Regions from separate parts of the Bacillus sp. N5-665 genome, predicted to be linked through region 2. Evidence: a T-box and tRNA genes for the amino acid it is inferred to sense, from the RefSeq annotation. Region 2 holds a T-box; the other holds one or more tRNA genes.
What was found. A T-box is a leader RNA that pairs with one kind of tRNA and senses whether it is charged. The one in region 2 lies ahead of argS (arginine--tRNA ligase), so its partner is inferred to be a tRNA-Arg.
Positions count from the first base shown of each region.

Region 1: it encodes a tRNA-Arg, which carries the amino acid that the T-box ahead of argS (arginine--tRNA ligase) is inferred to sense. The anticodon was not compared.

Region 1 covers NZ_CP093325.1:960,070-964,180, forward strand. The annotation lists gene gerM (spore germination protein GerM) at 1-450, shown strand, start outside; gene rph (ribonuclease PH) at 579-1,316, shown strand; gene MNO09_RS07380 (XTP/dITP diphosphatase) at 1,328-1,936, shown strand; gene MNO09_RS07385 (metallophosphoesterase) at 1,950-2,453, shown strand; tRNA gene MNO09_RS07390 (tRNA-Gly) at 2,563-2,636, shown strand; tRNA gene MNO09_RS07395 (tRNA-Arg) at 2,638-2,711, shown strand; partial or broken gene MNO09_RS07400 (hypothetical protein) at 2,822-3,079, shown strand; gene MNO09_RS07405 (hypothetical protein) at 3,300-3,422, opposite strand; gene MNO09_RS07410 (response regulator aspartate phosphatase) at 3,419-4,111, opposite strand, start outside.
Region 2 covers NZ_CP093325.1:3,405,207-3,409,317, forward strand. The annotation lists partial or broken gene MNO09_RS19995 (class I SAM-dependent methyltransferase) at 1-692, opposite strand, end outside; gene argS (arginine--tRNA ligase) at 868-2,556, opposite strand; T-box leader at 2,602-2,816, opposite strand; gene MNO09_RS20005 (class I SAM-dependent methyltransferase) at 2,857-3,633, opposite strand; gene MNO09_RS20010 (BrxA/BrxB family bacilliredoxin) at 3,683-4,111, opposite strand, start outside.

The sequences.
Region 1 (4,111 bases), 2.4 Mb from region 2:
CAAGTAGCGGATGTAACAAATACAAAACCTGTTACACTTTATTTTATGGCACAAAATAATAATAAGCAGCAATACTACGTACCAGTAACACGCCGCGTTGTAGAAGGAAAAGAAAATGATTATACAGCAATTATAGATGAACTTGTAAAAGGACCGATTCATCAATCGCTTCTGAATGATTTTAATCCAGGAGTTAAGTTGATTACGAATCCGAAGTTACAAGATGGAAATCTTACATTAAACTTTAATGAAAATATATTTATAAACCCAGATAAAAATATGGTTTCAAATTACGTATTGAAGTCGTTAGTTTTATCTTTAACAGAAAAGAAAGGCGTGAAAAGTGTTTCTATTGAAGTAAATGGTAAAGCGAATCTTATAGATGAAAAGGGCGGAAAGTTAATAAAACCTGTCGATCGTCCAGAAAACGTGAATACAGGTAGTTTTTAATCTTCAATAATTTGATATACTTAAGTAAGAAAGGGGAATTGCTTTTTTGGTTCCCCTTCTTTTATTGTATACATATCATACATTTAAATTTGGCTATACTAACAAGTAGTTATGAGGAGGTTATTTTTATGCGAGTAGATGGTAGAGAGAAAACAGAATTACGCCATATACATATTCATACGAATTATTTAAAAAATCCAGAAGGGTCAGTATTAATTGAAGTTGGGGATACAAAGGTAATTTGCTCAGCGACAATTGAAGAGCGTGTCCCACCGTTTATGCGTGGAGAAGGAAAGGGCTGGGTAACAGCTGAATATGCGATGATTCCACGTGCAACAGAACAACGTACAATTAGGGAATCAAGTAAAGGGAAAGTAACAGGACGTACAATGGAAATCCAGCGCTTAATTGGACGAGCTTTACGTGCGGTAGTTGACCTAGAAGCACTTGGTGAAAGAACAGTTTGGATCGATTGTGATGTTATTCAAGCGGATGGTGGAACGAGAACTGCTTCTATTACAGGTGCATATGTAGCAATGGTATTAGCGTTCGAGAAGTTATTACAAGCAGAAAAAGTATCTAAAATTCCAGTAAAAGATTATTTAGCAGCAACGTCAGTAGGAATTGTTGAAGAGCAAGGTGTTGTTTTAGATTTAAACTATGTAGAAGATTCTAAAGCAGACGTTGATATGAACGTGATTATGACTGGAAAAGGCCAGTTTGTTGAAGTGCAAGGAACTGGAGAAGAAGCGACGTTTAGCAGAGCGCAGTTAAATGAATTGCTTGATGCTGCGGAACAAGGCATCTTCCAACTGATTGACATGCAAAAAGAAGCGTTAGGTGACATCGTATCTCATATAGAGTAGAGGTGGAAAGTATGAAACAAGTTGTTGTAGCGACAAAAAATATGGGGAAAGTACGTGAATTTGCTGAGTTATTTGAGCGATTTGATTTAGAAGTAAAATCATTACACGATTTTCCTCATATTGAAGAAGTCGAAGAAACTGGTGAAACATTTGAAGAAAATGCGATCTTAAAAGCGGATAGTCTGAGTAGACAGCTGAATGCGATCGTAATCGCAGATGATTCAGGTCTTATTGTAGATGCTTTAAATGGAAAACCAGGCGTGTATTCAGCTCGTTTTGCTGGAGAGCCGAAAGATGATCAAGCGAATATTGATAAAGTGTTACAAGAATTAAATGATGTAGCGTTTGATAAGCGTAAAGCTCGCTTCTACTGTGCATTAGCAGTGGCTTTCCCTGAAGGTGATAAAAAGCCTGTTATTGTAAACGGGACGTGCGAAGGGTATATTTTAGAACAGCGCCGCGGAGAAAACGGCTTTGGATATGATCCGATTTTTTATGTGGAAGAATATAAAAAAGCGATGGCGGAACTAAGCTCGGATGAGAAAAATGCCATTAGCCACCGCGGACGTGCTCTTCGTAAATTAGAAGAAAAAATCCCAGAATGGTTTTTAGGAGAATAAGGGAGAGAGATTGATGAAAGCTTTAATCGTAAGCGATAGTCATAGCTCTGTGAAGGAATTACAGCAGTTGAAAGAGAAATATGAAGGAAAAGTAGATGTCATGATTCATTGCGGTGATTCAGAGCTAACGCCTGCTCATGAAGAGCTGCAAGGTTTCCATGTTGTAAAAGGGAACTGTGATTATGCTAACTTTCAAGACGAAATTGTAACTGATGTAGATGGCATTCGTTTCGTAGTTGTGCACGGACATCGTCATAACGTGAAAATGACATTACAAACATTAGCGTACCACGCAGAAGAGGTAGGGGCGCAAGTTGCATGCTTCGGACACTCTCACGTATTAGGTGCAGAATTAATCGACGGCGTTTTATTTATTAATCCAGGCAGCATTTTATTACCACGTCAGCGTGTAGAAAAGACATTTGCTTTATTAGAAATGGATGAAAATCAAATGGAAGTTCGTTTTGAAACATTAGACGGACAACTAGTTGAACAAGCAGTTTTTAAAAGAGGATAAGAAAAATTATCCTCTTTTAAAAAAGGTGTTGACTTTATGTATGGTTATACATATAATAAATATTGTCGATAGGGCAACGGCGCTAACGAAGAAAAATAAAATAACATATGCGGGTGTAGTTTAGTGGTAAAACAAGAGCCTTCCAAGCTCTGGTCGAGAGTTCGATTCTCTTCACCCGCTCCATGTCCCAGTAGCTCAGCCGGATAGAGCATACGCCTTCTAAGCGTACGGTCGGGAGTTCGAATCTCTCCTGGGACGCTAATGAAACCTTTGCGGTGACGTCAAAGTCCGCAATATATAAGCTCTCTAATTCGTAAGTTGAATCGTACAATGTGCGGTCGCTAACGAGTTAGGGGGCTTATTTTTTTATGTCAAAAAGACGTGATTCATTAACGATTAGTGAGGACTTATCGAATGTTTTTGGCGATAGATTGAAAAGCAATCAGCGAAAGAAAGTATCCGCAGAGGATCGTTATAAATTTAATTTAACAATCGAGAAAGTCCTCGAAATAGTTGTATGTCAAATGAAGGCGACAGGCTTACGTGAGCGCACGATAAATGACTACTATTTACACGTAACAGATACGCAATACTTAGAAGAATTAAACGTTATTCATATTTACCAACTTCCTTAGTTGTTGCCGCTATTACAAGTTTATTAACACTATATAATACAGCTGGTATAAGTAAGGTGGCTATAATTGTAGTCAATGCAGGTGTAAATTTGCCTGTTGTCTCTATTGTTAGTCCGTCAAACATTTTCGTTGTTCAATCCTTTCAAAGTTAAAGTTAGATAAAAAAGAACGCTGTCCTAAGAATAGGTAAGCGTCCTATGTTTTTAATAAATCAACCTGTATCACCATCAGCTAAACCTTGTATAATATTAATAGCTGTTTGAGTGTTAACTGAAGTATGTGTGCCTATCGTTACAATTGTAATCAATAGCATTCCTAATAATACTTTCTTCACTTTAACGCCTCCTTTTTAAAAATTTCTTTTTTAGCTTCATAACTTAAATAGAAATATTTACTTCCTTGTTCAAAGTTTCCTTCGTTATGAAATTGGACTGCTACTGCTTCCGTGTATTCTTGAACATACTCCCATAATCTTTCGTTTTTAAAGTAGTTCATTCCTGCTAGCATAGCTTGTTCTAATTTTTCGGCAGTAACTTTTTTATTTATTTTTCTTAGAATTGTAAAGCGGTATTGATATTCTTGATTTCCTAATTCATTGCAGATAGTTAAACCTTTTTCAATGAGTTGAGATGCAATTTCTTCTTCACCTAGCTTGACGTGTTCCTTGGCTTTAACAAAAATAGCTTTATAATTATGAGGTTTCTTTTCAACAACTTCTGAAAGGTATCGAATTGCCGAAATAGAGAGATTTTGACTCGCATACATTAAGCCTAAATTATGACGAACTAGTAAGATTGCTTTCTCATTTTTTTGCTTTTGGAATGTGTTCATTGCAGTAACAAAGTATTCTTCAGCCAGTTCAAATTCTCTTAAATGCGTACAAGCTAATCCTAATAAATTATCGCAATAGGCTGTTTTTAATTCATAGCTTTCATGTTTAGAAAATATGTCCCTAGCTTTTGTACCATGCTTAATGGCTAAAAGTGCTTGATAAATATGATAATGATATGTTGCTAAGTTATA
Region 2 (4,111 bases):
CTTCTTTTAATGAATGATACAACCTTTGTTTATCATTATGGTGCATATTAGAATCTAAAAAGTTCACTTTATCACTTACTCTACATTCAATATTTTTTACGCCTAGTTCACTTAAAAACATCGGTATTTTCATGCCAATATTTCCATCTTTTCCGCTTCTCTGCATGTCACTTTCAAATAACTTCTGCAAAGCACCTAGCCTAATAATTTCCGATTGATTCTCTCCATCTACAGAGTATGAAGACATATTTGATATCCAATGTGGTTCAAAACAGATTATTTTTCCGCCCTTTTTAATTGAATGTATCATTTTTTGTAGCATCATTTTTGGCGAACTCATATGTAATAAGAAAGCATGACAAATTGCTATATCATATGTATCGTTCAATTCAATTTCTGTAGCATCTCCCTCAAAAAATTCTATCTCATATGGAAGTAAACGAAACAACTCTCTCGCTTCAGCTAGTAATGTTTCTCCACTATCAATGCCTGTATACTTTGATCCTTTTGGAAGTAATGGCATTAATACTAAGCCTAAATAACCATATCCACAACCGACATCAACAATTTGTACGGGCTTATGAATCTTCCAAACTGTATTTACTAAAAAGCTTACATAATCGTCATTGTAATATAAATCTCTCGTGTTTTTTTAAATATGTTAGTTTACTGTTCCAATCGTATGTTTCCAAGTTTAACGCCTCCTTTTTATATATGACATTACAATTCTCCATTTAATAAGGACATTCCTACACTTGAAACAATTCTAGAAAAATTTAGATTTAATAAAATAAAACTTCTGCTTTCACATTTTCTATAAAAATAAATAGGCATACATATCTACTATGATACGTATACCTATTTGTTTTACATCTCCTTAGGTGCCTCCACCCCAAGTAAACGTAATCCCTCTTTTAATACAACTGTCACAGCAAACACTAATGCCAGTCTACTGTCTTTCTCTTCGCTCTCTTCCAATATACGCACATTTCCGTAATATTTATTAAACGATTGTGCTACATCTAATACGTATTTCGAAATGATTGATGGCTCATTTTTGTTGAAGGCTGCTTCGACTACTTGTGGGAATTTATTCAATAATTTTACAACGCTCCAGCTATGATCATCTTTTAAAGCAAACGTACACGTTTCAAATTCTACACTTTCTTTTCTTAAAATAGAGCACGCACGTGCATGTGTGTACTGTACATACGGCCCTGTTTCCCCTTCAAATTTCAGCATGTTTTCTAATGAGAATTCAATATTATGCATACGCTCATTTTTTAAATCGTGGAAAATAACTGCGCCAGCGCCGACTTGCTTTGCTACTTCTTCTTTCTGCTTTAAATTTGGATTTTTCTCTTCAATATTTTGTTTTGCAAGGTCAATTGCTTCCTCAAGTACTTCTTCAAGTAAAATAACTCTTCCTTTACGTGTCGACATTTTCTTGCCGTCTTTTAAAATGAACCCAAACGGTACATGTTCCATGCCGTCAACCCAATTGTAACCAAGCTTTTTTAATACAGTGAAAAATTGATTAAAATGTAAACTTTGTTCTGGGCCAACTACATATAACGCTTTATCAAATGCATATGTGTTTTGACGATATAACGCTGCCGTTAAGTCACGTGTTGCGTAAATCGTCGCACCATCTGATTTTCTAATTAAGCAAGGCGGCATTCCCTCTTCTTCTAAATTAACGACTAACGCACCTTCTGACTCTTCAAGCAAATCATGTTCCTCTAAAATCCCAATAAAATCTTCCATTAAATTATTATAAAAAGCTTCTCCTTGAAAATTAGTAAATTCAACACCGAGCAGTTCATAAATATGAGAAAATTCTTTTAAGGATTCGTGACGGAACCAATTCCAAAGCTCAACTGCTTCTTCATCACCTTCTTCTAATTTCTTAAACCAAGCGCGTCCATCTTCTTCTAGTTCTTCGTCGTCTTTTACCTCTTCATGGAATTGAACATATAACTTAAATAGTTCACGTATTGGATCCTCTTTCACTACTGCTTCATTTCCCCATTTTTTATAAGCAGTAATTAACTTTCCAAACTGTGTTCCCCAGTCCCCAATATAATTAATTCCTACAACTTCATAGCCACATTTTTCAGCGATATGTTTCAATGAATTCCCTATCATTGTAGAACGTAAATGCCCCATTGAAAAAGGTTTCGCGATATTCGGAGAGGAATAGTCGATAACTACAGTCTTTTCACATCCAAAGTGATTTTGACCGTACTTTTCTTTCTCCGCTAAAATCGTTTTTAATACTGTATCACTTACAGTTTCACGATTAAAAAATACATTTACATAAGGGCCAACAGCCTCTACTTTCGTAAAGAACGGATCATGTAATTTCTCCGCAACTTCCTTTGCGATAATAGCTGGTGATTTTTTATATTGTTTCGCAAGTAAAAAACATGGAAATGCCGCATCTCCGAATTCATCTTGTTTCGGCGTTTCGATTAAATCTAAAATTTGGTTTTGCGTTAATTCATTCGTGAAAATATTAGATAAACTTTCCGCAAACTGCGTTTTATAATCCATACTACAACCTCCTTAATTTTTAAAACACAAAAAACTCGTCTCTAAAAAAGAGACGAGTTTTAACCCGTGGTACCACCCTTGTTGTTCGTTAAGAACCACTTTCCCGTTTATAACGAGGACAGGGGGCCTCGGCTTTCTCTACTATTCGTTCAAGAAGCATCTCCGAAGTGCGCTTCATCTTTTTCTTCCGTACTAGGCTCACACCATCCCTAGCTCGCTTTCCTTTGAAAAAAGACTACTCTCTTCATCACAGACAGTATATTTAATTAATTATTGCTTATTATACATCTTTTCAAACAATTAGCAAGGGTCAATTACACCAAAGTGAAACTTAGCACTTTTTCTTTTGTATACGTGAAAATTGTGTTTTTCAAATCTAGAACTACGGAAATGATCTTTCAAAACGACACGCTTTCTCGCCACACGCTTCGCTTCCGCAATTGTTTCGTCAGTAATATCATGATACAAAGCGAAGTGTTTTAATCCTTTTATTCCATCTGATTCTATAACAGTTTCTTCGAACATTGGATCAAGGTAAACGACATCATAACTATTGTCTTCACATTGTTTTAAAAATGAGTAATGCTCCGTTTGCTTCACATCGATTTGTTGCATTGCCTCATCAATTTCAGAAACAGATGAAGACCATGTTTTCAAACCATTTTCCATAATATAAGCCATATACTCATTGCCTTCAAGTCCCGTTACTTTTCCGCTTTCACCAACAATATAACTAGCTACAATACTATCTGATGCCATGCCAAGCGTACAATCTAACACTGTCATTCCGCTCTCTAATTGCGTGGCTTGTACAAACGGATCATGTTCTCCGCGCATTAACCTTTTCACACGAAACATCGCTGAGTTTGGATGAAAGAAAAACGACTCTTCCGTTCCTCTCGGATAAATAGCTAATCGGTTTTTCCCTACAACAAGTACATCTTGTTCATACTGCTCATGCAGTTTATGTACTGGTACGTCATTACGTTTAACGAAAGAACGATTTAATTCTGCTGCTACCTTGTTTGCATAATCTGTCATTTCTTTGTTCGTTCTTCCTGCTGTTGTTACGATCATTTTTTCACCTCTATATAAAGAAAAGAGGGAGATTTACTCTCCCCCTTCTTTAGCAATTCTTTTCAAAAGCTTGTTCTAAGTTCGTAATAATTTCGTCCATAGTTGCACCTTCAATTTCATGGCGGTGAATGAAGTGAACAACTTCTTTTCCTTTTAATAATGCCATAGATGGTGAAGATGGAGGAATTTCTCCGAAGTATTCACGCATTTTTGCAGTAGCATCTTTATCTTGGCCTGCGAATACAGTTACAAGATGATCAGGTTGTTTTTCAGCACGAACAACTGCTTGACCTGCTGATGGACGTGCTAAACCAGCTGCACAACCACAAACAGAGTTTACAACTACTAAAGTTGTACCTGCCGTGTTTTCCATAAATTCTGTTACAGCTTCTTCTGTAGTTAACTCTTCAAACCCAGAACGCACTAATTCTTGACGCATTGGGATTACCATTTGACGCATGTATTCTTCATAAGCATT